Regions from separate parts of the Bartonella grahamii subsp. shimonis genome, predicted to be linked through region 1. Evidence: predicted binding sites of a transcription regulator. Region 1 holds the regulator's gene; the other holds the start of a gene.
What was found. Region 1 encodes LexA, which represses DNA repair genes until DNA is damaged. Its sites were predicted from a motif close to TGTTCNNNNTGTGTTCNG; they were not measured.
Positions count from the first base shown of each region.

Region 2: a site for LexA is predicted at 8,406-8,423, ahead of uvrA (excinuclease ABC subunit UvrA). Genes of this name have one in related genera too.

Region 1 covers NZ_CP123961.1:1,474,029-1,490,306, forward strand. The annotation lists gene QHG57_RS06510 (DNA polymerase III subunit delta') at 1-58, opposite strand, end outside; gene tmk (dTMP kinase) at 55-699, opposite strand; gene QHG57_RS06520 (D-alanyl-D-alanine carboxypeptidase family protein) at 728-1,891, opposite strand; gene QHG57_RS06525 (septal ring lytic transglycosylase RlpA family protein) at 2,847-3,764, opposite strand; tRNA gene QHG57_RS06530 (tRNA-Lys) at 4,354-4,429, opposite strand; gene lexA (transcriptional repressor LexA) at 5,660-6,373, shown strand; gene rimO (30S ribosomal protein S12 methylthiotransferase RimO) at 6,833-8,146, shown strand; gene ttcA (tRNA 2-thiocytidine(32) synthetase TtcA) at 8,670-9,545, opposite strand; gene rpsD (30S ribosomal protein S4) at 9,815-10,432, opposite strand; gene murI (glutamate racemase) at 10,605-11,432, opposite strand; gene QHG57_RS06560 (RNA methyltransferase) at 11,425-12,261, opposite strand; gene sfsA (DNA/RNA nuclease SfsA) at 12,563-13,279, shown strand; gene map (type I methionyl aminopeptidase) at 13,272-14,102, shown strand; gene radC (RadC family protein) at 14,120-14,914, shown strand; gene QHG57_RS06580 (DUF3126 family protein) at 14,959-15,171, opposite strand; gene QHG57_RS06585 (alpha/beta fold hydrolase) at 15,778-16,278, opposite strand, start outside.
Region 2 covers NZ_CP123961.1:1,629,538-1,645,815, reverse strand. The annotation lists gene QHG57_RS07245 (hypothetical protein) at 1-406, opposite strand, end outside; gene QHG57_RS07240 (ATP12 family chaperone protein) at 1,074-1,862, shown strand; gene QHG57_RS07235 (hypothetical protein) at 1,898-2,443, opposite strand; gene glnA (type I glutamate--ammonia ligase) at 2,600-4,009, opposite strand; gene QHG57_RS07225 (P-II family nitrogen regulator) at 4,069-4,407, opposite strand; gene uvrA (excinuclease ABC subunit UvrA) at 5,473-8,388, opposite strand; gene ssb (single-stranded DNA-binding protein) at 8,721-9,227, shown strand; gene gyrA (DNA gyrase subunit A) at 9,456-12,239, shown strand; partial or broken gene coaD (pantetheine-phosphate adenylyltransferase) at 12,264-12,783, shown strand; gene QHG57_RS07200 (peptidylprolyl isomerase) at 12,773-13,366, shown strand; gene QHG57_RS07195 (peptidylprolyl isomerase) at 13,385-13,897, shown strand; gene QHG57_RS07190 (hypothetical protein) at 14,203-14,361, opposite strand; gene tgt (tRNA guanosine(34) transglycosylase Tgt) at 15,361-16,278, shown strand, end outside.

The DNA.
Region 1 (16,278 bases):
ACGGTGATAAAATTGTATCAATATCATCATATTGGCGTAAGATATTTACATTACTCATGAAAGTTGATCCAACAATAGCTGATGACAAATATTTTTTATTTGATGTGCAATGGCTTCCACTGAGCCAGTGGCGTCAATGACTCGAAATCTATGGGGTTCCTGTTTGGCCAATCGAAGAAAAGCTTGACGCCTTTGTTCTTGAATTTCTAACTGATCTTTTTCAAAATAATCAATTTCTTCTGTTCTTTTTCTTCGTAAATTTGCACGCTTCATACCACACATTGCTGGCATATCTAATAAAAATGTTAAATGAGGAAAGATACCATTGAGCGCAATACACTCTAAAACAGAAAGAAGAGAAGAACTGACTGTATCATTGAGACCTTGATAAACGCGTGTAGAATCAATAAAGCGGTCACATAAAACGATTTTACCTTTTTGCAAAGCAGGTGCGATAACCTCGGTCATATGGTCGACACGTGCTGCTGTAAACAAAACAGTTTCAATCAACGGCCCATACTGTTGCACCTGTCCCGACAACAAAATATGCCGGATTGCTTCTGCTCCTGGCGTTCCTCCTGGTTCTCGTGTTGTGACAACATCATAACCTTGGTGAGAGAGAGACTCAGCAAGTAAAGAAATCTGCACCGTTTTTCCTACCCCGTCCCCTCCTTCGAATGTAATAAAATAGCCTGACACGTATGACCTTAACCTTATTAGCGTGTAACTACAAATATTTCCGTAACCATCCAATTGTTATTTCATAGAATGCATTTTTTACTTTTGCAAAGAAACTTCCTTCCTGAACATTCATTCCGGCAAAAACTGGTTTTTCCAAAAGAACCTTTTTATCTTCTAAAATTTGAATAACGCCAACTGATTGCCCAGAAACAATGGGAGCTTTCAATGGACCATGATATTTAATTTTTGCTTTAACATTTACTTTTTTTTCATTCGAAAGCATAAAACTTATTGGTTTTTTAACAATGAGTGGAACAAAATTTTGCTTACCACCATAAACAGAAGCACGACCAACCGTTTCTTCTTTTGTGAAAATCGTTTTAAGATCAAATGCCGTCATTCCCCATTGAAGAATGCGTTCTATTTCTTTTGTATATTTTTTACTATCTTGCAAACCATTGATTGCTAAAAAAAGACGTCGATGATTTTTAGAAATACTGGCAACCATTGAAAAACCTTCTTTTTCACTGTAGCCAAAACCAAATCCTTCTACACCAATTTCCTTAGAAATAAGAGGGTTTTTATTCCGTTGAAAAATATTATTCCACGTAAAATGAGGCTCACAATAAAGTGCATAATAATCCGGATATTTCTGAACAATATGACGTGCTAATATAATCATATCACGCACTGTGACAAACTGTCCCTCTTCGGGTAGCCCTGTTGCATTAACAAAATGACTCTGAGATAACCCAACTATTTTTGCGCGCTGATTCATCAGTTTTGCAAAATGAGCCTCATCTCCTGATATTCCTTCAGCAAGAATAATAGCAGCATCATTTCCATTCACAATAATTAAACCACGTAAAAGATCAGAAACACTGATTTCTGTCTTTATCTTTGCAAACATAGTGGTTGTACCGGAAGGTGCTCCACCTTTGCGCCAAGCATTTTCACTAACCTTGAATTTCTGCGTACTCTTTAATAATCCCTTCTTTAAGTGATGAAATACGACTTCCACTGTCATCAATTTTGCTAATGAAGCAGGAAAAAAAGGAATATCACTTTGTTTTTCATAAAGTATTGTCTCTGTATTATCATCGAGTAACAATAATTGTGGTGCAGAAATTTGAAAATATTCTGCTCTCCCCCACGTGTCAAATGCCAATACCCCCCATAAGGTCAATAAGATCCTTAATGTTATATACATAGCTTCTCCTCCCATCCCAAAGATCAACATAAAGAATCTTATATAGGAAAAAACTTTTCTATTGCCGCAAATTGAGAAATTATTGATAACTCAAGAAAAGCTTTTATTTTTATTCAGCGTTAGTAAAAGTAATATGATGCACTTTTTATCTTCCATCTAGGTTAAGTTTAATATTTTAAATTATGAGAGACGAAAAGATTTTTTATTTATAGTACATTGATTTATTATCCTATTTTAAACTTCTATCTGATTAAAAATACTGTAAGATTCTTTCGTTATATTGCCTCTCATATTGAATTCAATAAAATCGCTTTCTTACGCGTCATAAGTAGGATTCGTATATGGATAAAAATTATTAAAAAAAAAGAGTAAAAATACTTCTGATCAACCTCTCAAGTGTTAAAATTATCGCACAAAACATTAGGGGCTTGCAAAGTGTATGATGGTGTCGGTTTATATCTTCATAAGTGTAAAGATAGTGATGTCTAGAGGGTTACAGTTATACCATTCACAGACGCTATCGTAAAATAGGCTTGTAGCGTATTGAAATATGTCTCTTTTAAATAAGTACGTGAGTTAGCAATGTTAAGTGTATTTTGTTTGAGACGCCCTGTTTTTAGTGAGGGGACTTACTCCATTAAAAAACATGATAAAAAAAGAATGAGGTAATACATAATCTCTTCACAAGATATTATCCTGGATACTTAGGAAAACTGCAAAGCCGAATCAAAAGAAAATATTTTTTACTTGTTAAGCTTTTTATTCCTCTCAAATTGAAAGTATAGTTGTTCTGGAGATTACACAAACAGACCCGGTACAATAATCTACTCTTTTCTAGCAAAAGCTATTACAGCAAGAAAAGTCGCGCTTTAAGATGAAAACCCTACACTAAATCTGTAAGTTTTTATCTTTTTTACTAGAAAATTATATAGATAAAAAATCAACGCATTTTTTCTTAAAACAGCTGCAACCAATTGACCTTCATTTTTTTGTTTAGCTTATTTATAGAGGCAACTTGATCGAATGGCATCGGCTTATCAAGCATGATAGGACCAATTTCTGGCAATTTAACTGCAACAGTTTTATTACGCTGTTCCTGTTCAACAGCAGTTGCTTTAGCTAATTCTTCTTTGTTTCCTGTATTGCGCTGCTCTTTTAACAAAACAGTTTCTCTTTTTTTCGAAATATTTTCCGACGCTAATGAATATGAGGCAGCATTTCCAGGAGTATAAGAGGCCATTAAATATGCACCATCATAATAGCCAACGGGCGCTTCAGCAATATATTCTACTTTAACATCTGCAACCCCCCTATCTACATACCCCAGTATTGCCGCAGCTTGCCTTGATAAATCAATGATTCTGTCTTTCATAAAAGGTCCGCGATCATTCACTCTAACAATGAGTGAAGATCCATTTTTCAAATTAGTAACACGAGCATAGCTAGGTAGAGGCATTGTAGGATGAGCAGCAGTCAAAAGATTCATGTCATAAATTTCACCGTTGGCAGTTAAACGTCCATGAAAATCTGAACCATACCATGATGCTTCGCCAACACGTTTATACGTTGGATCATTTTGAGGATAATACCACTTTCCTTTTATTTGATAAGGTTTACCAACAATAGCTCGCCCACGCTTTTTTTCTTCCGATTGATTCTTCTTATTAGATACTTGTTGAGGTAGTACAGAAGTGTTTACGTCAATTGGTTTATTATGATAGGAATCTTTTATATGATAGGAATCTTTTATTGAAAAATTCATAGTTTGGCTTGCGCAACAAGATACCAGTGACTGAGAAATGACGATCATAGAAAACAATTGAAGCGTTGGTTTAATAATAAAAGTAAATTTCTTTTTTCTATTTGAAGGCATCTATTCAGTCCACTTATTTCTGTTAAGTACTACTGTAAAAACCACGTCACACTTTTTGTACGCGACGGAAGAGTTTACGTTTTTAAATGATTTCCCTCGCGCATATACCACTCTTGAATTTTCCCCTTCTATCAAGAAATTAACATATTGTTAACCTTTTTGTGGTTTTCGTAAGAAATAAATGTAGTTATAGTAGATGTTAAAAAGAATAAAAATTAAACAAATCAATGTCTTATAGAAAAATCATTTCATAATATAAACTGTGAATAAGTAGTGATTTTAGTAACTTGTTTTGCGAATCATGTAATATAGTGGGCATTAAAAAATTAACCTATGGAAAATTAACCTATGGATTGCGAAAATTAGCAACCACGTGTGGCTGCTAACGCAGGTACGACCGTATCGTAAGCTTAAAGTTCTTTTTTATTGGATAGGAGACAGTATAGCATCGCTCTATACCAAAACAGCTGATAGAAGATGACAGACTATAGAATCAATAAAAAACTTCAAAAAGAATCGGAACAATAAAAAAGAACAAAAACAAGAAAGATTCTTAAATTTTATATAGTCTATTGATATTATTTAAAGTTGGTGAGCGCGCAGGGATTCGAACCCTGGACCTACTGATTAAAAGTCAGTTGCTCTACCAGCTGAGCTACGCGCTCTCACACAAGTTATCTAGTTTGCAAACTATCTAATTTGCAGAAAGTGAAGGGAACATACGGTTGACTTTCCATTTGGTCAACACCTTTTGAAGAAAAATATATTTTCTTCAGTTATCAATAATTTTCCGTTTTCCCCCCTTTCTTCATCATTATATAGGTATTCTTTAATCTTCTTTTTGAAGTTTCAATAAAGGAAAAATTTCACTGCAAAATGTTTTATAGATTCGAAGCGCTAAAATTATAAGAAATCACCCCCCCTTTCCGCTCACATGGGTTGTTGAGCATAATGTGTAGAAAAGAAAAATATCTTTTACTTTAATATTATTTTTATATCTTTATATCTTAGTTTTCAATTTTCAAATATGAATACAGCTTTATAAAATAATATATTGATTTATAATAACTTAATAATTTTATCACTTGAGTGAGAGATCTTAAATACTGTAAGCTTCTCTTATTTCGAAGTTTTTTTAATAAAAATCATTTTCTTGGCCAATACAAGTGAGAGAATAAAACTACAGAAAAGAAATGAGAATCTCTTTTATGCTTCCTTTCAATAACCAAAAATTATAGCAACATTAGGATTCAGCAAAATAGTATATAGCGTTGGCACGTTAGACCTGAAAATGGGACAATGAGCGACAATGGTATTTTAAGGGTATAATTTTTATTTATGCATAATGAATATATTACAAAAGCCAATTTATCCTATAGAATAAAGCAGACACGAAGCAAAAATTTAGTCTCATTGAAAATATCCCGAATGGCTATAAATTATACTCACTATTATAGCTGTAGATAATTTTACTAAGAATAAAAAAGCAGACATAATATGCAATATGGTTCTAAATACCTATAGAGTGTTCTAAATATATAGAATGCCTATCCTGCTATTGATAAACTGCCTTCTAATTAACTTTTTTATATCAGAAATCACAAAATACGTAGATATATTTTTAGAAAAAAAGGATAACATTGGTTATAAAATTTAGTGTTGAATAATTGAACCAGAGCTATAAAGTATTTTTATACATTATTTAATATTAATATAGCCATATAATATATAAATAATAATTTAAATATGTAAAATAAACATAGTACTTTCTTAATTTGATAAGATCAAAAATAAAGGAAATATTTTTTATTTGGCGAATAAAAAACTTGTAAAAATGTTATGTATACATTTATTTTTACTTTATTCCTTTTTTATTATTTTGATTGGAACATTAAATGCTGACATGTAAACAATATGAGCTACTCTTGTTTATTCACAACCACATAAAAGAAACAGGTGTTCCTCCTTCTTTTGAAGAAATGAAAAATGCATTAGAACTTTCTTCAAAATCTGGTATTCATAAGCTCATTATAGCATTAGAACAACGAGGATTTATACGTCGTTTACCTAATCGTGCTCGTGCGGTGGAGGTGATTCGACTTCCTGAGAAAATAACATTTAACCTTTCTTTAGCACGTAAAATTTCTCCTAATATGATAGAAAGAAATAAAAGGGAAATATCAAAAAGTTTGAGTAACCTTGATAACTTTGAGGAAGAAGAAAAAAAAAATATCACCATTCCTATTATGGGACGTATTTCTGCGAGCGTGCCCGCCTCTGCTATACAGCAACAAACAAACACCATTTCTCTCCCACACAATATGGTTAATATAGGTGAGCACTACGCATTAGAAGTTAAAGATGATTCTATGGTGGAGGCCGGTATCCTTGATAAAGATACAATCATTGTGAAACGTCAAAATACAGCAATAACAGGTGAAATTATTGTTGCGTTTATTGATAAAAAAGAAGCCACATTAAAACGTTATCGACGCAAAGGAGCTTCTATTGCATTAGAAGCCGCAAATCCTCATTATGAAGTACGTACATACGAATCCGATCGTGTAGAAATACAAGGCAAACTTACCGGACTTATTCGCAAATATTAAAAAATAAACCTTATAAGTGCGCGATAGATATCGCAGTAAGAAGCTGTTGAGTATTTTTTTATTGTGCGACATGCAATTGACTTCTTCTCCACAGCCAAAGGGCCACCAATTCGGTCTATAAACAATCCAGATCCTTATCGAGCGGGTTTTACTTCCTTTTCCCTCTCATCTTCTTTACTTACACAAGGCGTAACAAGTAAACTTTAAAATATTCATCACGTATTTTATAAAAGAACTTGAATGCTTTGAAGGAAGCAGCCCTATATCATCGTCCTTAATGACGGAATTTTATGATATAATAAGACAAAATTATATGCATGCATAAAAACACATAAAATTTTATAGAAAAAAATCAAATAACTTTGTAACAGATTGCATTGCATAGGTATAAAAATAAAGAACACTATTTTTAAGTTATAAAAGCGTAACTCAATCATTCATAGTAATTGTAGGATCATCATGCTAGCACCTCGTATTAGTTTTGTCTCCCTTGGATGCCCAAAAGCACTCGTAGATTCTGAGCGAATTATTACAAGCCTTCGCTCTGAAGGGTATGAAATTTCACGTCAACATCAAGGAGCTGATGTCGTTATTGTGAATACCTGTGGTTTTCTTGACACAGCAAGGAGAGAATCATTAGCCAATATTGATGAAGCTCTCAAAAAAAATGGAAAAGTTATTGTAACAGGGTGTCTTGGTGCTGATCCTGATGTCATTCGCCAAACATATCCTAATATATTGGCCATTACAGGACCACAAGCTTATGAAAGTGTTATAGAAGCTGTTCATACAGTAATTCCTCCCGTCCATGATCCTTTTCTTGATTTAGTTCCTCCCCAAGGTATTCGTTTGACACCTCGCCATTACGCCTACTTAAAGATTTCTGAAGGATGCTCTAACCGGTGTAGTTTTTGTATCATCCCTACTCTGCGTGGTGATCTCACTTCACGTCCCATCAGCGATGTTCTTCGTGAAGCTGAAAAACTCGTGCAAGCAGGTGTAAAAGAACTTTTGGTTATTTCACAAGATACGAGTGCTTATGGTATTGATCTTAAATATCTCGAAAATTCTTGGAAAGATCGTACAATCAAAACGAAATTCTTTGATCTTTGTCGCGAACTAGGTGATATGGGTATTTGGATACGTATGCATTACGTTTATCCTTATCCCCATGTTGATGAAGTTATTGAACTTATGGCTGCAAAAAAAATTCTTCCTTATCTGGATATTCCTCTTCAGCATGCATCACCGACTGTTTTGCGTCACATGAAGCGTCCTGCACTTATGGAAAAAACAAACCGTAGAATTGAAAAATGGCGAAAAATATGTCCAGATCTTGCTGTGCGATCAACATTTATTGTTGGTTTTCCTGGCGAAACGAATGAAGATTTTAATATCCTGCTAGAATGGTTAGAAGAAGCAAAAATTGAACGCGCTGGGTGCTTTAAATATGAGGAAGTAAAAGGAGCCGCCGCGAATGATTTGGGATTAGAAAATATTCCTGAAGAGGTGAAAGAAAATCGCTGGCATCGTTTTATGGCAAAACAACAACAAATTTCTACACGTCTTTTAAAGAAAAAAATTGGAAAAAGACTTCAGGTGCTTATCGATGAAAGTCAAGGAAAAGTTGCTAAAGGACGTAGTCAATACGATGCTCCAGAAATAGATGGTGTTGTCCATATATCATCACGACGCCCATTGCGTGTGGGTGAATTTGTCAGCGTTAAAATTGAACAGTCAGATGCCTATGATCTTTATGGTATAGCAGTTTGAAAATTTAACTTCTTCCCTGTCTTAATGATGAAAGTTCCTATCAACACCGGTTTATAAAAAATCGGCTGCTCACAATAGAGCTTGGTCGCTTATGTAACTCACTTTATGAAAATTCACAGGCAATCCTTGCCTTGAAGGTTTACTATATACTCCAAAAATATCAAGCAGTTATATATTCTCTTAGTTTAACACCTTAAATGACAGTGATGCAACAGAATAAAATAAAATCTACAACGTTCACTATTTTTACTTAACAAAAGAGCAAACGGACAATCATACTATTTTTCTGTTGCCAATAGTGCGAAAGTCATTGCTTATTTAAAGGAAACTTTTTTCAATAGTGTTTTATGCACACAAGAATTTCCTTTGTGATATGCAGGCGGATGTTTTTTATGGATGCAATTAAGAGAATTTGAAACAAAACAATCTTACAGTAGTTAAATTGCAAAACAACAAATTATCATTATAAATCAGTATCTTGTCTTAAACTCTTTAAACTTATTTTTTAAATCTCTGATTTTTATTAACACGTTTTAAAATCAAAGAATTTCTTATCAAGCAAATGACTTGGACGTACATTTGTTAAAGCGCGAATCATGGTATCTTTACGTCCTGGCATTTGTCTTTCAATATTTTTCAGCATTTCTTTCATTGCATTACGTTGTAAACCATCTTGACTACCGCAAAGATTACAAGGAATAATTGGAAATTGCATTGCTTGAGAAAATTTTTCCAGATCTTCCTCAGCAGCATAAACAAGAGGACGTAAAACAAAAAGATCTCCTTCATCATTTTTAAGTTTTCCAGGCATGGCTGCTAATCGTCCACCGTGAAACAAATTCATAAAAAATGTTTCTAAAACATCATCACGATGATGACCTAAAACTAATGCAGAACATCCCTCTTCACGTGCAACACGATAGAGATTACCACGTCGTAATCGAGAACAAAGTGAACAATATGTTTGCGACTCTGCCAATTTATCTGTAACAATAGAATAAGTATCCTGATATTCAATACGATATGGAATTTTATAAAAACTTAAAAAGTCTGGAATAATATGTTTAGGGAATCCTGGTTGTCCTTGATCAAGATTACAGGCAAGAATATCAACGGATAAAAGACCTCGCCACTTTAAATCTAAAAGAAGCGCTAATAAACCATAAGAGTCTTTTCCACCTGATAAAGCAACAAGCCATTTTTTTCCTATAGAGAGCATAGAAAAATCATCTAAAGCTTGTCGCATATGACGTAAAAGTCGTTTACGCAATTTATTAAATTCTACACTTGAGGGAGCAACACGAAACATTGGATGACAATTATCTGATTCACTTATTAAAGGATCATCTCTCCTTCCATTTTCTTCTATTGCCTGATATTCAACGGAAACATCATTCATAATACCATATCCTGCATAAGTAACAGCTCGTTTTCAAAGATAAAAACAAATATTAAAACAAGCTTACATTTATTTTTTTTGAATTTATAAATTAGATACACAAAAAAGAAATGGAACTATATAAGTTTGACTATAAAACATAGCAATAAACTTAATATAGAACCATTTACAAAAAGCACTTATTAACTTCAAAGGTTATAAAAAAATAACACAATATTTTGAAGTTGTAATAATAATAGAAAAGAGAAACAATTTCTCTTACAGAAAAATTATCGAGAATAAAATTCAACAACCAAATTAGGTTCCATTTGCACAGCATAAGGAACATCTGCAAAAGCAGGAATACGTGTAAAGGTCGCTTTCATCTGTTTATGATCTGCTTCAATATAATCAGGGACATCACGTTCTGCCAATTGCACTGATTCTAAAACTAAAACAAGTTGTTTTGATTTTTCCCGAACCTCAATAATATCACCTGGTTTACAACGATAAGATTGAATATTTGTGCGCCGCCCATTTACATTAACGTGACCATGATTAATAAATTGGCGAGAAGCAAAAATCGTAGGCACAAATTTTGCACGATAGACAACAGCATCCAAACGTGATTCTAACAGACCAATAAGATTTTCACCAGTATCGCCCCGTCGACGAGCTGCCTCCTCATAAGTTTTATGAAATTGTTTTTCTGAAATATCTCCATAAAACCCTTTCAATTTCTGTTTAGCGCGCAACTGCACCCCATAGTCAGAAAGTTTTCCTTTACGACGCTGTCCATGCTGACCTGGACCATAATCACGACGATTGACAGGAGATTTTGGACGACCCCAAATATTTTCTCCCATACGACGGTCAATTTTATACTTTGTTGTTTCGCGTTTACTCATCGCATTTCCTTATAAAATAAAATACGAGATCTTAAGACCCCAAGGAAACGCGCCCTCCTCTGCCTTTAAATACTAAAGACTGACAGAATATCCTAAACATATCAATATGCAAAGCTATCCACGGGACACGTCAATTAATGCTATTTTCTTGAAAGAAAAAGCTAGATTATCATTATTGGTCTCCTAATCCAAAGTCAACTCCTTTCATGAATTTTAAGCCAAATCCTTTAAACAAATTCTCCGTTAAAGAAGTGATATTCTTCGATGTCAACAACGCAAGATCTTGATATTTCTTTATATATTGAGGGTGTATTTTTTCCGACAGTGGTAATAATGATCTGATATGTTTGGCGATCGCTTTCGCTGGATCAATCCACTCAACGGACCATAAAGCATGTTCACGAAAGAAGTTAATCAAAAAAGGATAATGTGTGCAGGCTAAAACAATAACATCAGTATATTGTCTATTTTTTTCCACAAAACATGGCAGGATTTCTTTTCTTAACTCTTCTGTATCGATAGATTTTCCCCGTAAATAATCTTCAGCAAATCCAGCCAGCTTTTTACTTCCCACAAGCTGAACATGACACTGTCCAGCAAAAGAGTTAATTAATTCATTTGTATAGGCACGTTTAACTGTTCCAGGAGTAGCTAATACGGAAATAAAACCAGATTTTGTTTGTTCAGCAGCCAGTTTAATTGCAGGAACCGTTCCTACAAAAGGGACATGAGGAAAATTCTGTCGTAAATCTGCCATCATTAGTGTAGAAACAGTGTTACAAGCAATCACACATAAGGCTGGATTGTAGCGTGTTAAAAGATTTGTAAAAATCTTTAAAATACGCTGTTTCAAAATATTTTCTTTCCAGTTTCCATAAGGAAATCCTGCATCATCAGCAACATAGATAAATTGCATTTCAGAGATAAGAATACGTGCTTCCCTGAACACGGTTAAACCACCAATACCGCTATCAAAAAAAAGAACAGGTCGTTCATCCATTAGTTTTCACACTTATTTTAATTTTTTTACGATCACGCTCTTCAGGTGCTCTACTCCCCCGCGGATATTGTGGCGAAAAATGATCCAAAGAAGATATAATGCCTCGCAATAAACGAACCTCAGGTTCACTAAAGTTAGCGCGCGTAAAAACAGAGCGCAAATTTGCAAGCATTACTCCTTTGCGTTCTGGGGGTCTAAAATACCCACGAATATTCAAAGCCTCTTCTAACTGAGATAAAAAACCATGAAATATTGTTTTATTTGCAGGCTCCATCTCTGCGGCACGAAATGCCGTATCGCTGACATTCTCTAAACCTGTTTTCATCCATTCGTAAGACATTAAAAGAACCGCTTGCGCAATATTAAGTGACGCAAAAGCAGGATTAACTGGAAAAGTAATAATTTCATCAACAAGGCTGATTTCATCATTTTCTAGTCCCCATCTCTCTCTTCCAAAGACAATACCTGTCTTATGTCCGATACTTTCACGCTGACGTAATACGCTTGCTGCTTCGACAGCGCTTTTTACAGTTTTAAATCCACATCTTTCACGTGCTGTTGTGGCAAAAACATAGTGTAAATCTGCAATTGAATCACGCAATGTATTAAAAATCACAACGTTGTTAATGACATGATCCGCTTTACTTGCAACAGCTCTAGCTTTTTCATTTGGAAACGTTTCTCGAGGTTTGACTAATCGAAGCTTAGAAAGCCCAAAATTTGCCATTGCCCTTGCGACCATACCAATGTTTTCAGGAAGCTGCGGTTCAACTAAAATAATAATGGGACCATTTGTTAAATTTTCACGATTCTTATTCGTTCCAGCCATCAATCTTACCTAATTTCACTTAACTATTTCCCTCTTCACTATTTTTTACAAAACCTTCTTCACAGTACTCTAATGTTGTTTAATAATAAATTGCTGTTTAATAATAAATTATAGACAATGTATCTTTTCACTCAAAAATAATAAATTTTAAAAGCCATTAAAGTGAACGATGGAATTTATAACAATTTATATAAGATATCGTAGCGTTTTTTTACGTCAATTTTATCTTTTCTTATAGGGAACCACCCCTACAAATCATAATCTCAGTTGAATTATCAAATCATAAACCCTAAAAAGAGATATGCACTTTATTCCAAAACTTTTTCCTGCAAAGCTTATCCGTCGTTATAAACGTTTCCTTGCAGATGTTCAACAAGATGACCAGCATGTCCTCACCGTATCTGTACCTAATACAGGATCAATGCTTGGATTAACAGCTTTCAATTCTAATATTTGGCTTTCATATCATAACAACATCAAACGAAAATATGCTTATCAATTAGAAATTATTGAAGCTGATAATACTTTGGTTGGCATTAATACTGCTTTACCCAATAAACTTGCGTTAGAAGCAATTCAAAACGGATTACTACCAGAATTAAGTGGATATAAAACAATTTTAAAAGAACAACGCTATGGGACACAATCACGAATTGACTTTCTTTTACGTGATGACATTCTTCCTGATTGTTACCTAGAAGTCAAAAATGTTCATTTTATTCGTCAAAAAGGATTAGCAGAATTTCCTGATAGTGAAACAAAACGTGGTGCACGTCACCTTGATGAACTCATAGAAGTTGTACAACAAGGAAAACGCGCTGCTATGCTTTATATTATTCAACGAGAAGATTGCGCAGCTTTTACAATCTGTCATGATCTTGATCCACTTTATGGACGTAAATTTGATTTAGCATTAAAATCAGGAGTAGAATGTTATGCTGTAAAGTGTCACGTAAGTGTAGAAGGCATTTTTCCGATTCAGAGAGTAAAAATAGAAAACAGAAAAAACAATGACTGAGTATATTGAATATAATAAAAGCCCTTTAAAATTTAATGGGAAAATTCGCATTTTTGATGATTATGCTTTTGCTAAAATGCGTGAAGTTGGTCGCATTGCTGCAGAGTGCCTTGATGCACTTACGGATATTATTAAGCCAGGTGTTACTACACAAGAAATTGATGATTTTGTATTCATTTTTGGTGCTAAGAAAGGAGCACTTCCTGCTGATCTAAATTATCATGGATACAGCCATTCATGCTGTACATCTATCAATCACGTTGTCTGTCATGGCATTCCCAATAAAAGACCCTTGCAAGAAGGCGATATTGTGAATGTTGATGTAACCTTTATCCTTGATGGTTGGCATGGGGATTCAAGCCGAATGTATCCTGTTGGAAAAATCAGGCGTGCTGCAGAACGCCTGCTAAAAATAACCTATGAAAGTCTTATGAAAGGAATCGCTGTTGTTGAGCCTGGGGCAACCACAGGTGATATTGGTGCAGCCATTCAACAGTATGCAGAATCTGAACGATGTTCAATTGTGAAAGATTTTTGTGGACATGGTATTGGGCAGCTTTTTCATGATGCACCCAATATCCTTCATTATGGAAACCCTGGAGAAGGAATAGAATTAAAACAAGGTATGATGTTTACAATTGAGCCTATGATTAACCTTGGTAAACCACAAGTTAAGATTTTATCTGACGGTTGGACTGCTGTTACCCGTGACCGCTCTCTGACAGCACAATATGAACATACAATTGGTGTCACAAATGAAGGGTATGAAATATTTACACAATCTCCTAAAAATATTTTTTATATTCCAAATTCGCATACCTAACACAATGTAGAGATGTTATGGCTAAAAAAATAAATCAAAAGGAAGATACTCCAAGTAATCACTTTGCATTAATATCGAGTTCTCCACTTACCCCAGTATCAGAAAGAAAAAGTGAAGAGCCTCAGAAAAACGCACAGCTCCATAAACATTATCAAGGACATCGTGAGCGTCTTCGGAGGCGTTATTTAAAGTCAAAAGGAAATGCAATCGAAGATTATGAATATCTTGAATTATTGCTTTTTCGCACAATACCCCGCGCAAACACAAAACCCATAGCTAAAAATTTGATAGCACGTTTTGGTTCATTAGCGGATGTGTTGGGGGCAGATATTCACCGACTTCAAGAAATTCCAGGATGTGGTCCCGCCACTGCAATTGATTTAAAAATTATTTCAGATGTTGCTGGACGTCTTGCTCGTGCGCAATTGTTTAAACGTGATGTTTTTTCATCATGGGATAAAGTGTTAGCTTATTGTAAAGCTGTTATGGCTCATGAAACACGTGAACAATTTCGTATTTTGTTTCTTGATAAGAAAAACGGCTTACTTGCTGATGAGGTGCAACAAACTGGAACCATTGATCACACCCCTGTTTATCCTCGTGAAGTTATTTCTCGAGCTTTAGAGTTATCCGCATCAGGACTTATCTTAGTCCACAATCACCCTTCTGGCGATTCCACCCCCTCTGATGCAGATATAACAATGACATATAGATTAAAAGATGCGGCAAATGCATTAGGCATTATTATCCATGACCACCTTATTATTGCACGAAATAACCATACGAGCTTTAAAGCGTTAAAACTTATATAAATCTTATGGGATAAAAAATACGTCATTCAACTATGAATGACGAATCAACTTTCTAAATCAATATCTAATATAGCCATTGAGAAATTATAGGAGAGCTCATCTTCATCTTCATCTCGATAGATAATACCTAAAAACTCATCTCCCATATAAACCTCACAAGAATCACTCTTTTTAGGCCGTGCCCTGACTTGCAATGCTGAGTTTTGGAATATATTTTTTAAGTAATTATCAAGTTTTTTTATTTCATCAGCATTCACTATGCTCTCCTGTTTTTTTGAAACGATTAAAATATTTGCGTGTCGCGCAAATAAGACACTCCCATGATTCTGTAAAGTGAGTAAAAAAGCTTAATCTGAACATTTACTTAATATTACATATACTTACAACGTTCTTTATACATTTATAAAGAACCTTTACAAAAGGATTCTATCATTATTAAATATACCCGAATAGATTAAAAAATGGCAAAAAACTGTATATTTTTAATAATTTTACTTTATCTCCAATTTTAGCATCTGCATTTAGAATGCAGATTTGTAAAAAATTGATCAATAATTTATAATTTTGTTCCTTTTATAAAAAATACAAATAACAATACTTTTTTATTAAAACTACATTTAAAAAAATATTATTACAACATTCAAAAATAATTTTTTTAATAACTTTTAAAGTATAATTGTCTAACCTTAGAAGAATTACATCTCTACAAAATATACAAAATAAGCTAATAAGAGCTTATTTTTCTTCCCATTTTTTATAAAAATTTATGTCACAATAGAAAAATTTTTAAATAAGCTTTTTTCAATTTATACGAGATAAAAATACTGAGTGTTTTTCTAAATGCTAAAATCTATGAAGAATGCTTATCTTATAGGATAACGAGAAAGAAAATCGATAACGCCTTTTTTATAAACTTTATCGCCTACAGCAAGCATATGATCTCGACCAGGAATTGATAAAGCTTCACCACAAGGCAATAAAGCTGCTAATGGCTCTGCAGCACCGCCAATTTCATCTAATGAACCAACGGCAACAAGTGCAGGTTGTTCGATTTTGTAAACTTCAGACGCTGTTAACTCCTGTTTTGATGTGATAATACAAGCAGCCAGAGCACGTTTATCACTTTTCGTTTGATCTGCAAATTTACGGAACATTAAACCGCGCGTATTCGTAATGGTGGAAATATCTTCTGCTAAAAGGGCCTCAGCAACAGGCTCCCAATTTCCTGCTCCCGTTACCATACCAATACCTAAGCCACCAAAAATAACACTGTGTACATATGTTGGATGCAAAAGAGCCATAAAAGCACTAATACGAGCCCCCATAGAATATCCCATAACATGGGCTTTAGATAACTCTAAATG
Region 2 (16,278 bases), 160 kb from region 1:
CATCAGCTTTGCTGTTGGCAAATACTTTGTTATATTGAAGAGCTACAAGAGATTGCGGGGCAGGATGAGTCGCTACGGTTTTAATTTCATCAATGTTATTGCGTTTAGCTAAAACCATAGAGTGAGTAGGCATGATAAAGCTGTCAAATAATTGCATATCACCTAAACGGGTAAATATGAGTGTATGCAAATCAGGGTAAGCAGCACAGCTTAAGAGATATCCATCCTTTTTATGAGCAAGTTCATTAAAGGCTTCTTCAAGAGTTGCATATAAGATAATACGGGATCTCGAGTCAGTGGACAAAACACTTCTATTGTGATTGTCAAGCCACCACTGTGCTGCAGCTGCACAGTTAGTATCTGCAGGGCCAAGTGTATAGATAAAAGTATTATTTTCAGATTGCATAATCTCTATTCTTTTAATTATATGCCTAAATTTACACTAGTGTAAGATGTAGAGTATATCAAGAACAATCCGTTAAGTAATTTAGTGCTTTATAAAATAATGTAGATATGAAAGAAAATTTGCGATAAATTTTGTCTTTTCATTATTCTAGCATGCCGTAAAACATCGTCGTTTAGGGGAGATTAAGGAAAAATTCTATGCAAGGGGTATTTATTGGATATGTTAGACGAATGATTAGAATGGTTAAGCGAAGGTGAATGATACATAACGCACACCACTCTATCATTTTTTAATGATGAGCTTTTTTGTTTTAATATTTTGCAAAAATTGTTTTGAAGCTGTCCGTATCGATAACATTATTGTAGGTGGATAATAAGCAAAATGGTAAAGCGTGATCATATTTATTATCATATTCAATGTATTAAACTTTTTAATTAAGATGATATTTTAAAAATTATGCTATAGCCATGATTGTATTGAATATATGAAAGATATTATCATTGTCTTGTTTATAAAAGAAACATGAAATATAACTCTTAAATCAGATTGGGATTGGCAAGATCTTTTTTCTTCTTTGAGGCATGGGAAGGTCGGATTAAATCTTATTAAAGTGTATAAAACTTAGATAAAACAGTGGCCTTCTTGAAAAGATCAGAGGTAAACAAAGATGCGTGAGATTTTGGATCATTTTGATATGCCATTAAATAAGGATAAAAAGAGTTCTGTTCAAAAGATTCAAAATTTTTTATGTCAGCCGCACCCAAAACGATTTTATAGACAAGTGAAAATTGCTTGTGAGGAAGGGAGCTTTACTATCTTATTAGATGGATGTCCCGTTAAAACGCCCGCAAGGCGTCATTTTCTTGTGCCAACGGAAGTGTTTGCTAAATTTGTTGCTCAGGAGTTTGAGAGTCAAAAGCACGTTGTTGATCCGGCAAAAATGCCGATGACGCGTCTGGTAAATACCGTTATTGATGGTATCGCTGATGACATGCAGGTTATTTTTGAAGATTTATTGCGTTTCGTTGCTTGTGATATGATCTTTTATCGTGCACAAACACCTAAAGAGTTGGTGCAAAAACAATCTGAACAATGGGATCCTTTATTAGATTGGGCAGAAAAAAAACTGGGTTCAAGGTTTTATTTGACAGAAGGGCTGATGCATGTGGAACAATCACCAGAAGCACTTCAAGCTGTGAGTCATTATTTACGTAGCGTTGAGTCTCCTTATATGCTTGCTGCTCTTCATATGATGACAACCTTAACGGGATCTGCTCTTATTGCTCTTGCTGTTGCTGCGGGAAACATTGATGCTGATCACGCTTGGTCTATTGCCCATTTAGATGAAGATTGGATGATGGAACAATGGGGAATAGATAAAGAAACAATGGTGCGTCGTGATCATAAAAAAGTTGAATTTAAGGCTGCGGCTACAATTGTTACAACTTGTTTATAAGGGTTAACTCTTTTATTTACGTACATTCTTTTTGCTCAGAGTATTTTTGTGACTTTTTGAGGATTAATTTTTACTTTTTCAAGTCCAGGAAATAGTTCATTGGTTATGTTTAAGAGCGTTTTGTCATTACCACGGATAAAATACCATTGGTTATTGTAAAGTAGGGCAATAATTTCAGTTTGAATAGAGCATTTTTTCCCAGCATTTGTTGTGGTTACAAGCTCCATGGGTATAACAAAATAAGGGGTACCATTATCAAGAGTACCTTCACGTTTTTGTTTTTGGTCAATGTTGATCGTTTCAATCTTGTAACTTTCTGCCAACCGTTCGATTTGGCTTTTCATGATTTGCCGAAATTGTGATTGACTAAGATTTTTTTTGGCGGTTAAGCTGTTGATGATTTCAGGAGGGATAGCATTTAAGATGGCATTTGCATCGGCATTTTTAAGTGCTTTACTATAAGCGGATGTCGCTTTTTCAAGGGCTGTGAGTTTTTGGTTTGTAATTGTATGTGCTTGAGTTGTTGATGGGATAAAGACAATGCATAAAAGAACGGAAATGAGAAAACAAATTCGCGGCATTGAGAAACCTTGTTAATTCATTTGTAGAGATTCATCGCATTATAAAGGAAAAGCAGATAAGCAAAAAGCCTCTTACACTCTTGCATGAGGAGAGTATCCACAAAAATGGAAGCTTTTGCCTCCATTTTTAAAATTAAAAGAATGCATACTGACTGTTTAAACAGAATAGTACATATCAAATTCAACAGGATGGGGCGTTGTTTCGTAACGTAAAACTTCTTGCATCTTTACTTGAATGAAGGAATTAATCTGATCATCATCAAAAACGTCGCCTGCTTTAAGAAAGCCACGATCTTTGTCAAGTGCTTCAAGCGCTTCACGCAAACTTCCTGAAACGGTAGGGATTTCTTTGAGTTCTTTTAAGGGAAGATCATAAAGATCTTTATCCATAGCATGTCCAGGGTGAATTTTGTTTTTGATGCCATCAAGACCAGCCATTAAGAGGGCTGCAAATGCCAAATAGGGATTTGCTGTTGGGTCTGGAAAACGAACTTCTACGCGTTTTGAATTTGGTGAAGAGCTCATTGGGATACGGCAAGATGCAGAACGATTACGCGCTGAATAGGCAAGAAGAACTGGAGCTTCATAACCAGGAACCAAACGTTTATAGGAGTTTGTGGATGGGTTGGTAAAAGCATTGATTGCTTTTGCGTGCTTAATAACACCACCAATAAAAAATAAACAGGTTTCTGAGAGTCCGGCATATTCATTTCCTGCAAAAATGGGTTTGCCATCTTTCCAAATGGAGATGTGAACATGCATTCCAGAGCCGTTATCACCAAAAACTGGTTTTGGCATGAAGGTTGCTGTTTTCCCATAACTGCTTGCTATTTGATGTACAACATATTTAAAAATTTGCATCTTGTCAGCTTCGCGAACGAGTGTATCAAAACGAATACCCAATTCATGTTGCCCTGCTGCTACTTCGTGATGATGTTTTTCGACCTGTACGCCCATATCTTTGAGTGCTGTGAGCATTTCAGAACGCATATCTTGGCAGGAATCAATCGGCGGAACAGGAAGGTAGCCTCCCTTTATTCGTGGACGATGCCCTAGATTGCCTGTTTCATATTCCGTATCGTCATTGGAGGGAAGTTCACTTGAATCGAGTTTAAACCCTGTGTTGTAAGGGTCTGTTTTATAGCGCACATCATCGAAGATAAAAAACTCTGCTTCTGGACCTACATTGATTGTATCTCCAATGCCTAAAGATTTCATATAAACCTCAGCCCTTTTTGCGATAGAACGAGGATCTCTACGATAAAACTCACCAGAGACAGGATCAAGAATGTCACAAAATATGACCAAAGTAGATTGAGCAAAAAAAGGATCAATATGCGCTGTTTTAGGATCTGGCATTAAAACCATGTCAGATTCATTAATTGTTTTCCAACCAGCAATTGAAGAACCATCAAACATAACACCATCATTAAAGGTATCTTCGCTGATCTCTGCGATATCCATTGTAATGTGATGCAATTTTCCTCGTGGATCAGTAAAACGTAAATCAACAAAACGGATTTCGTTGTCTGCAATCTGTTTGATAATATCTGATGCGGTTGTCATATTCAATTTCCTTAATACAGCGTTGAGGTGGATAAAAAGGTTAATTTTCTCGTTATTTACTAAAGGGCATCGACACCGGTTTCGTCTGTGCCTATACGAATGGCATCATCAATGGAAAAGATAAATATCTTTCCATCTCCTATATGTTTGGTTTGAGCTGCTTTACGTATTGCATCAACAGTTTGTTCCAGTTTTTCATCGGACACAACAATTTCAATCTTTACTTTAGGTAGAAAGTCAACAACATATTTCGTGCCACGATAAAGTTCTGTATGTTCCCTTTGACGACCAAAACCTTTCGCTTCTGTTACTGTAATACCATGTAATCCAATTTTTTGAAGCGCTTCTTTTACTTCATCAAGTTTGAAAGGTTTTATAATGGCTTCAATTTTTTTCATGCTGAAACTATCTCCAACGTTATTTTGTCTTTTTAGACTGCATCACATTATATTGACAACTGTAAGATGTCCAACAGATACTTTGTGCACAAAAAGTCAAAAATAATGACATTCTATGCTCTTTTAGGAGAGTTTCTTTTGTAGAATAAATTCAAATATTGTTTTTTGGAAAACATCTTACAAGTCTTTTACAAGAATTAAAATAATATAATAAAAGAGTTTTGTTTCTTTTTTGTTAGATAATACGTTGATTTATATGGATAATTAGTTGTTTTCCATATTGAATAAGAAACTCTAATAGCGTAAGATTTTCTCATTTTAGATCTTTTATCGTCAATCAATCAAAACGATACCTTTGTATATCATAAATGGTACGAGTGTGTGGATAAAAACATTTGAAAAAAATAAAATGCTTTTTATGAAAGCTTTTGATCACTAAAGGTTTTAAAATATTAGGGGGTAGGGGAGATAAATATTGGAAAAGAGTGTGGTGATGCCGATTATGCTCCTTCATAAACGTAAAGCTGGTGGTGTACAATAATGGGTTTATCATTATAGCATTCATAGATGCCGGCGTGAAATGGGCTTGAGAGTGTTGAGAAATATTTCTTTGAAAACAGGTGTGTGAATTGGCGATGCAAATATATTCCGTTTGGGGCGTTTTTTCCCTTCGTGAGGAATGCGATCCCATTAAGGAACGCGATAAATAGAAGCGTGAAGCAAGGGGCAATCTTCATTATAAGATATTGCTGCGGATGCTTTTGAAATCATAAAGATAAATTAAAAGGAGATTAAAGATAGGAACTTATTTATACCTTTAAAACTTCGTATTCTTCCCAAATTGGGCTGCCTGGTCGTTTCAGATATAAACAAAACAGAGAATAAATACGCAATTATGCGCGCGTTCCTATTTGATAATACGAAAACTGAAACAGCTTATAAAGTGCTAAATTGTTTCAGTCTTTTTTTCAAACATGTTGCACCACTGCAATTAGGTATTAGTTTACAGGTAATAATAAAAGTACAGGCTTTGTTAGTATGCTGTATTTTCAATGGAAAGCGTTTTTAAGAATTGGAATTATAGAGAGATGGACGTAGTAAAACATCTTTTAGAAATTTTCCCGTATAGGAAGCCGGAACCTTAATGATGTCTTCAGGGCGTCCAATTGCAACAATTTCGCCACCGCGATCTCCACCCTCTGGTCCTAAATCAATAATCCAGTCGGCTGTCTTTATAACATCAAGGTTATGTTCAATGACTATAACTGTGTTGCCTTGCTCGACTAGTTCATGCAGCACTTCAAGAAGTTTGGAAATATCGTGAAAATGTAAACCTGTTGTCGGTTCATCCAAAATATAGAGTGTACGTCCCGTTGTTTTACGTGAAAGTTCTTTCGCAAGTTTTATACGTTGTGCTTCCCCACCAGAAAGTGTGGTTGCTTGCTGTCCTACTTTTATGTAACCCAATCCTACTTTAATAAGAGTTTTCATTTTATTATGAATAGCGGGAATAGCCTGGAAAAATTCCTCTGCCTTTTCAATTGTCATATCCAAAATATCGGCTATAGATTGTCCTTTGAATTTTATTTCTAGTGTTTCTCGATTATAGCGTTTTCCTTTACAGACATCGCAAGTAACATAGACATCAGGTAAAAAGTGCATTTCAATTTTTACGACTCCATCACCTTGACATGCTTCGCAACGTCCTCCTTTAACATTAAATGAAAAACGCCCAGCTTTGTAACCACGGGCTTTTGATTCTGGAAGATCGGCAAACCACTCACGAATCGGTGTAAAAGCGCCTGTATAGGTTGCGGGATTAGAGCGTGGGGTGCGTCCAATGGGGGACTGATTTATATCAATGACTTTATCAAGAAATTCTAATCCTTCAATTTTGTCATAGCTGGCAGGGCTGTGATGAGAGCCCATGATATGATGTGATGCTGCTTTGAAAAGCGTTTCAATAAGAAATGTTGATTTTCCTCCTCCAGAAACACCGGTTACACATGTGAAGGTTCCAAGAGGGATGTTCACATTGATATTCTTGAGGTTATTTCCTTTGGCACCAATGATTTTAAGCGTTTTCATTTTTGATATTTTGCGTCGTTTGGCAGGTATTTTAACAGCCATTTTTCCTGAAAGGTATTGGCCTGTGAGAGAGGCTGAATTTTCTATAATTTCCTGTGGTGTCCCTTGCGCTATGATTTCTCCACCATGAACGCCCGCGGCAGGGCCCATATCGACAACATGATCTGCTGTGAGAATAGCATCTTCATCGTGTTCAACGACAATAACTGTATTGCCAAGATTGCGTAAATGGCGCAGCATTTCCAAAAGGCGTTCATTATCGCGTTGATGTAAACCGATAGATGGTTCATCTAAAATATAAAGAACGCCTGTAAGACCAGAACCAATTTGGGATGCTAACCGAATGCGTTGGCTTTCTCCACCTGAAAGCGTTCCTGAATTTCGAGACAAGGTAAGATATTCCAGTCCTACATGATTTAAAAAAGCTAAGCGTTCGCGAATTTCTTTTAAAATACGTATGGCGATATTACGTTGTTTTTCTGTGAGATATTGATGAATATTGGCAAACCAATCATCTGCCTTTAGAATAGAAAGCTCTGATATTTGCCCTATATGCATTCCATGGATTTTTACAGCAAGTGCCTCTGGTTTTAAACGATAACCGTGACAAGCTGGGCAAGGCGAAGAAGACATATAACGTTCGATTTCTTCTCGAGACCAAGCAGAATCGGTTTCTTTCCAGCGTCTCTCCATATTGGGGATGATTCCTTCAAAAGGTTGGGTCGTTTTATGCGAACCAGAATTATTTTTATAGGTAAAAGAAATTTCATTGCTTTTTGTACCGTAGAGAATAGCCTGTTGTACTTCAGTAGAGAGTTCACACCATTGATCTGTGAGTTTGAAACCGTAAGCTTTTCCTAATGCTTCTAAGGTTTGGCTATAATAAAGTGAATCCGATTTAGCCCAAGGAGCAATGGCTCCATTCTTTAGGGTAAGATTTTTATTTGGCACAATTTTCAGTGGATCCATTGCCTTTTTTATGCCCAATCCGTCGCAGAGGGGACAGGCTCCAAAAGGATTATTAAATGAAAAAAGGCGTGGTTCAATTTCAGGAATAGAAAAACCAGATATAGGGCAGGAAAACTTTTCTGAAAAAATGAGGCGTTTGTGTGTATCATTTTTTGATTTATGAGCAGATTCCTTTGTCGTTTCTTTTTGTATCAAGGGTTGGTCTGCCATTTCAGCTATGGCAAGTCCATTTGCTAGCTGTAAACAGGTCTCTATACTATCAGCCAAGCGAGAGCTGATATCCTTTTGTAAAACAATGCGGTCTACCACGACATCTATGTCATGTTTATACTTTTTATCAAGAGGTGGAATGTCAGGGATTTCATAAAATTCACCATCAACTTTAGCCCGTTGGAATCCTCTTTTTAAAAGTTCTATTAGTTCTTTTTTATATTCTCCCTTTCGTCCTCGTACCAAGGGTGCCATAATAAAAATTCGTGTTCCTTCTGGTAAGGACATAATTTGATCCACCATTTGGCTTACCGTTTGGCTTTCTATAGGAAGTCCTGTCGCAGGAGAATGAGGAATACCAATACGTGCAAAGAGAAGGCGCATGTAATCGTGGATTTCAGTAACGGTACCTACTGTTGAACGAGGATTGCGACTGGTGGTTTTTTGTTCAATGGAGATAGCTGGAGAGAGACCGTCTATGCGGTCGACATCGGGTTTTTGCATGACTTCCAAAAATTGGCGTGCATAGGCTGAAAGGCTTTCGACATAGCGGCGTTGTCCTTCAGCGTAAATTGTATCAAAAGCTAAGGATGATTTTCCTGATCCAGAAAGTCCTGTTATAACAATGAGTTTGTCACGAGGCAGATCGAGATCAATATTTTTAAGGTTATGCTCACGCGCACCACGAATGGAGATATATTTTTGATAGGTCATATTTTATCCTTAGCATATGTAACAAAAAGTGAGCACCTAAAATGGAATCAAATTGTTTTTTTAAAATTACAATGTGTTTAACTGCTTTAATGCAAAAGAAAGTACAAGTTTTGTGAAAAGAAAAATACAAATGAGCAGCTTTTTATTCTCTCGTGGTGGAATAGACTATGCGTTTTTATCATCTTTTGTTATAATTACACGGATACAATATTGGGACAGGATAGCAATATCCATATTGAAGATCAATTGCAGACATGTAAATTGAAGGTCAAGATAGTTATAACTGTTATAAAACAGAGTATTTTACGAACTAAAATTTTGGAGTTTGTGCGATGGCTGGTAGCCTTAATAAAGTTATTTTGATTGGTAATCTTGGTGCCGATCCTGAAATCCGCCGTTTGAATTCTGGTGATCAAGTGGCAAATCTGCGTATTGCTACTTCAGAAAGTTGGCGTGATCGGCATACAAATGAGCGAAAAGAACGTACTGAGTGGCATAATATTGTTATTTTTAATGAAAACCTTGTCAAAGTTGCAGAGCAATATTTAAAAAAAGGCAGCAAAATTTATATTGAGGGGCAGTTACAGACACGAAAATGGCAAGATCAAAATGGAAATGACCGTTATACAACAGAGATTGTTTTGCAAAAGTACCGTGGTGAATTACAAATGCTTGATGGGCGGGGAGCAGTGGGCGGGGAACAAGGTGCAAGTCAAGGGGGAAGTTATAGTGGTGGCTTTGCCGATAGTAACTCAAATCAAAAAAATACTTTTGGTCAAAATAATAATCAATTGGGAGAAAGTTTTTCACACAAATTAGATGATGACGTACCTTTTTAAGAATCTTTAATGCAGTATTATGATTACTTTATGGTTTGTTTGTTTCAGATTTTTAAAGTTTAGCAAAATGGAAATTGTTGATTATTATTGGTAATTTTAAACATAAATTAATAACATCTTGAAAAATATTGTTAAATTTCTTTTTTGTTATGGGGGAGAAATTGGTATTTTAGTGTATTTTTCGATATAAACAAAGTGAAATGATTCTATTTTGAAAGTTTTAAAATTGTGACCGATCTTACTCCACCCCCAGAACGTGTTGTGCTAACCGGTGTTGAACCAATCAGTATTGTTGATGAAATGCAACGCTCCTATCTCGATTATGCGATGAGCGTGATTGTTTCTCGTGCACTTCCTGATGTTCGTGATGGTCTTAAGCCTGTTCATCGACGTATCCTTCATGCTATGAATGAGATGGGGCTTTCTTTCAACAAGTCGTATCGTAAATCTGCTGGTGTTGTTGGTGAGGTTATGGGGAAATTCCATCCTCATGGCGATGCTTCAATTTATGATGCTTTAGTGCGTATGGCGCAGGACTTTTCTTTAAGAAATCCATTGATTGATGGTCAGGGAAATTTTGGTTCCGTTGATGGTGATCCACCTGCGGCCATGCGCTATACTGAGTGTCGTTTAGAAAAAGTTTCAGAAGAGCTTTTAGCTGATATCGATAAAGATACTGTTGATTTTCAGGATAATTACGATGGGCGTGAGCGTGAACCACTTGTTTTACCAGCACGTTTTCCCAATCTTTTGGTTAATGGGTCAGGGGGGATTGCTGTGGGAATGGCAACCAATATTCCTCCCCATAATCTTGGTGAAGTCGTTAATGGTTGTATCGCTTTGATTGATGATCCTGATATCTCACTCGATAAAATAATTGAAATTATTCCTGGTCCGGATTTTCCTACAGGGGGCATTATCCTCGGCCATTCTGGTGTCCGTGCTGCTTATGAAACAGGGCGTGGCTCAATCATTATGCGTGCTAAAGTTGAGATCGAAGAAATTCGCAGTGGTCGACAAGCAATTATTGTGAGTGAGATCCCTTATCAAGTTAATAAGGCAACGATGATTGAGAAAATGGCCGAATTGGTGCGCGATAAACGCATTGAGGGAATCTCTGATTTGCGTGACGAATCTGATCGTGATGGGTATCGGGTCGTTATTGAGCTGAAGAAAGATGTTGTTGCGGAAGTTGTTTTAAACCAATTATATCGTTATACGCCGCTACAAACTTCTTTTGGTTGTAATATGGTTGCTTTAAATGGGGGAAAACCAGAGCAGATGACGTTGCTTGATATGCTTCGTGCATTTGTTTCTTTTCGGGAGGAAGTTGTCAGTCGGCGAACAAAATATCTTTTGCGTAAAGCACGAGAGCGGGCACATGTTTTGGTTGGTCTTGCCCTTGCTGTTGCCAATATTGATGAAATTATAGCACTTATTCGCAAAGCTCCTGATCCGCAAACAGCACGTGCACAGTTAATGGAGCGACGCTGGCCAGCGATGGATGTCGCGCCTTTGATTAAACTTATTGATGATCCTCGTCATATTATTCATGAGGATGGTACTTATAATCTCTCTGAAGAACAGGCGCGTGCTATTTTAGAGTTGCGTTTGCAACGATTGACAGCCCTTGGGCGTGATGAAATCGCTGATGAATTGAATAAAATTGGCGTGGATATCACAGACTATCTTGATATCTTGGCATCACGTGTACGCATTATGTGTATTGTTAAGGATGAGTTGAGTGCTCTTCGTGAGGAATTTGCAACGCCGCGACGTACCGTGTTTGGTTTTGGTAGCGCTGAAATGGAGAGTGAAGATCTGATCGCACCAGAGGATATGGTGGTAACAGTGAGCCATAGTGGCTATATTAAGCGTGTGCCTCTTAATACCTATCGCGCACAGCGACGTGGTGGTAAGGGGCGTTCTGGTATGTCCACGAAGGATGAGGATTTTGTAACGCGGTTGTTTGTTGCCAATACGCATACTCCGGTTCTTTTCTTTTCATCACGTGGGATTGTTTATAAGGAAAAAGTTTGGCGACTGCCGCTGGGGGCACCCCAATCGCGTGGGCGGGCTTTGATCAATATGCTTCCCTTACAACAAGGTGAGCGTATTACAACGATTATGCCTTTGCCTGAAGATGAAGCGAGCTGGAGTGCATTGGATGTTATGTTTGCGACAACACGTGGAACTGTGCGTCGTAATAAATTATCAGATTTCGTTCAGGTTAATCGTAATGGTAAAATTGCAATGAAACTTGATGAAGAAGATGAAATTCTTTCTGTTGAAACCTGTACAGAATATGATGATGTTGTTTTAACAACAGCCAATGGACAATGTATTCGTTTTCCAGTTGTTGATGTTCGTGTCTTTGCTGGGCGTAATTCTGTGGGAGTTCGTGGTATCAATTTAGCTAAGGGCGATAAAGTCATTTCGATGACAATTTTAGAGCATGTCGAGGCGACGTCCATTGAGCGTTCTGCTTATATTAAACGTGTAATGAATGAACGGCGTGCTTCTGGTGCAGATGCTGATGTTGACGATATTGTAACTCTTGATGAGGAAGAAGGGGGGGGGGAAACAGAGTTAACAGATGAACGTTATACAGAACTTCATGCGCGTGAACAAATGCTTTTGACGGTGAGTGAGTTTGGTTATGGTAAACGCTCTTCGTCCTATGAGTTCCGGATTTCAGGACGTGGCGGAAAAGGGATTCGTGCAACAGATCCATCTAAAACAGCTGAAATTGGTAAATTAGTAGCGGCTTTTCCGGTGAAGGCGCAAGATCAAATTATGTTGGTATCAGATGGGGGACAGCTTATTCGGGTCCCTGTTGAGGGAATTCGTATTGCTGGGCGCTCAACTAAGGGAGTGACAATTTTTAATACAGCCAAAGGTGAAAGAGTCGTATCGGTTGAACGTATTTCTGAACCTGAAGATGATACGAGTTCATTAGATGATGAAGGTGAGAAGCATTCAGATACAGTTGATATGAGAGAAGAAAAATAATTTTGAAGAGGAGGGAGTAAAATCATGAAAATTGCTCTTTACGCAGGTTCTTTTGATCCTCTTACAAATGGTCATCTTGATGTTTTGAAAGGGTGTTTTGTGTTAGCTGATAAGGTGGTCGTCGCTATAGGGATACAGGCTGGCAAAAAAACACTCTTTAGCTTTGAAGAGCGTGTTGATTTCATTACGCAGGTAGGGAAAGACTTGTTTGGTGGAGATTCTAATCGATTGCAGGTTCTTTCATTTAGCAACCTTCTAATTGAGAAGGCGCGCGAAGTTGGTGCTTCATTTCTCATTCGTGGATTGCGTGATGGTACTGATCTTGATTATGAAATGCAAATGGCAGGGATGAATGGCGTTATGGCTCCTGAATTGCAAACTGTTTTTTTGCCGGCAAGCGTTTCTGGGCGTGCGATAACTTCTACATTGGTACGCCAAATTGCCTCTATGGGAGGTGATGTGACACCATTTGTACCACCCAATATTGCGCAAGCTTTGAACTCGAAATTCCAATCTTTTAGGGGAAAATAATTGTGTCTCGTAGAATTTTTGCTGTTTTGATATGTGTGTTTTGTTTTTTTTCATTGTCCGCTGTCGCTGGTAATTCTAGCACAACAAGTGATGCAAGTCTTCTTGTTTTATCTCTCAAAGATGGTGATGTCATTATTCGTCTGCGTTCTGATTTGGCGCCAAAACATGTTGCGCAAATCAAAAGATTAACAGAGGACGGGGCCTATAATAATGTTGTGTTTCATCGTGTTATTCCTAATTTCATGGCACAAACTGGTGATGTAAAGTTTGGAAAAAAAGGCAGTAGAGATTTTGATCTGAAACGCGTTGGTATGGGTGGCTCAAATTATCCCAATATACCGGCAGAGTTTTCAAAGCAGCCGTTTAAGCGTGGTACTGTTGGGATGGCACGGTCACAAGATCCAGATTCCGCGAATTCTCAATTCTTCATTTGTTTTGATGATGCTGCTTTTTTAAATGGCCAGTATACGGTTGTTGGAGAGGTTATAAAGGGGATGGATGTTGTTGATAAAATAAAAAAAGGTACGACAAGTAATAATGGATCTGTAAAAAATCCTGATGTCATTAATGCTGCTACTTTACAAGTTGAGAAATGAATCAAAGGAGCTTTCCATATGGCTGAGAATAAAAATCCAGAGAATACTTTAATTCTTGAAACAACAAAGGGAAGAGTTGTTATTGAGCTTTTGGCTGATTTAGCGCCTTGTCATGTTGGACGTATTAAAGAACTGGTGCGTGAAGGTGCTTATGATAATGTTATTTTCCATCGCGTTATTGATGGTTTTATGGCGCAAACTGGAGATGTGCAATTTGGAAAAAAGGATAGTGAAAAATTCAATTTATCACGTGCAGGTATGGGTGGTTCAGAAAAACCAAATTTAACAGCAGAGTTTTCAAATCTTTCTCATAAGCGTGGTACAGTTTCTATGGCACGTAGCCAGAATCCAAATTCTGCTAATTCTCAGTTTTTTATTTGTTTTGCAGATGCTCCGTGGCTTGATCGTCAATATTCCATATGGGGACAGGTTGTTGAAGGTATGGAAAATGTTGATAAAATTAAACGTGGTGAACCTGTTGCAGATCCAGATGTAATTACCAAAGCCGTTATTGCTGCGGATGCAAAATAGTATAAATTATATTAATTTCAATTGTAAGTTTCTAAGAAAAAATACTCTTTTCTGATCAATAAAGGCACACGAAACTCTTTTGTAGCACTACGCTTAGCTTTCATAATTTTGAGCTAAGAATTGTCCATATATTTCCTTCAATTGAATCTTCTCGAAGAATATAACGCAAAGGATTTATATAGACACCTGTTAGAATAAGAAAACGCAAAGTCTGTTATGTTATAGTTGTTGTTTGGCAAAGTGTTTTATAAAAAATTCGGCATTTCTCTTCAATCCATTGCCGGTCTATTAATGGTTTTATGATGTTACTTTTCTGAGAGAGCGTGTGCTTTTGTTGCTGCTTGTAAATCAATATCCAATCCTAATGCAGCAGCATATTTGAAATACATATTAAGACGGATAAGAGCCTTACGAGCTGTTCCAGTTTTCCTAGCAAGGTGGAAAACCAGTGTTATATATATCATTGGTGTAATCTTTAAAACAAGAAGACAGTTTAATCTTAGAAGAATATAAAGGCGCAGAGGTAAAACAAATGGCTCGTTTTGCCATTTCCTTTTTAATTCAGTTTTACTTTTTTAAAAGTATCTAAAGCAATGTCGTTTAAATAATGAAGATTATACATAGCCTTACGCTTTTATTTTTCTCGTTTTTTAATAGAGGAACGCTCAAAACGGAATATATTTATGTTGCACATTTACGTATCTTTTTAAGAAGCATTTCTCAGTACATATCAACATTCACGTCCACGATGACGTTCATGGCGTGTATAGTTTTTAAAGCTATAAATAGTATAAAATCTATCATGCAGCACCATCTTTAAAGCTTATGAAGGAGGCAAGCGGGTACATCATACGCTTTTTCAGCCTCTAATGTTACGATAGAGCTTTTGGTATTTGAGAATCTTTAAAAAAAGCATTTTTAGTTTTTTTAAGTGTTTTTATTTACACGTTAATTTCTTTTGTGAATTATCTCAAGTGCCAAGAGCTATCTCAATATTGTGAGTGGATAAATGATTATGCTCATTTGCGCTTTTATTAAGCGTGAGGATCCGCCGTGCCCAATAGATGAAAAATTTTTATCTGTAAAAGTAAAGGATATTGTAAGCTGTACAATGCGTTCAGAATTTTCTTCTATGCGTACGAAGTTACTGCTTATGGAAGTATGTGAAGATGAGATTATTGTGATATATTTTGCAGTTCTATTAAGGCTTTAGTGCGTTAAACGTAGGTATTTTGAGGTATGATATTATAAGGATTTTACTATTTTTCTGGAGCTAGATTATCACTTTTATTATGGTGATTTCGTAACAATAAATGTTCTTTTATCTCGTTTAATTTTTTATGCTGGTTACAATATTGAGCGAATCAAAAATTAATTCATAAAGCTTATGACAATGCTCGTAAGGGGGATATTTTTTTCTTTCTATAGAGATATGCATTGATGGAATCAAAAAGACGGGAGTTATGATAAAGACATTTCATTATAGAAAAATTGCTCAAGATGGGTATGCACGTCGAGGCGAAATTATAACGGGGCGAGGATGTGTTCGTACACCTGCATTTATGCCCGTTGGGACGGCAGGAACTGTTAAGGCTATGTATATGGATCAAATACGTGATCTTGGTGCAGATATCATTTTGGGGAATACTTATCATTTAATGTTACGTCCAGGAGCTGAACGTGTTGCGCGTTTGGGAGGATTACATGAATTTTCACGCTGGAGCGGACCTATTTTAACCGATTCTGGAGGCTTTCAGGTTATGTCATTGGCGGGAATCCGTAAAATTACTGAACAAGGTGTGATTTTTCGCTCTTACATTAATGGGGCTTACTATGAAATGAGTCCAGAGCGTTCTATCGAAATTCAAGAACTTCTTGGTGCGGATATCCAGATGCAGTTGGATCAATGTATTGCATTACCTGCAACTGAAAAAGAAATGGAAGAAGCGATGGAACTTTCATTGCGGTGGGCGCAGCGTTGTAAAACAGCTTTTGGAGATCAGCCAGATAAAGCATTGTTTGGGATTGTTCAAGGTGGTGATAATATGAAACTGCGTGAACGTTCTGCTCAAGCTTTAAAAGAAATGGACTTAAAAGGTTATGCTATTGGGGGGCTTGCTGTTGGTGAGCCGCAGAGTGTTATGACAGCGGTATTGGATACTACTTGTCCGATTTTACCAGAGGATAAACCACGCTATCTTATGGGAGTAGGGACACCTGATGATATTTTACAAAGTGTTGCTCGTGGTGTTGATATGTTTGATTGTGTTATGCCGACGCGTGCAGGACGTCATGGTTTAGCTTTTACCCGCTTTGGTAGAATTAATTTGCGTAATGCGCGTTATGCAGAAGATCCACATCCTCTTGATCCACAGTCACTT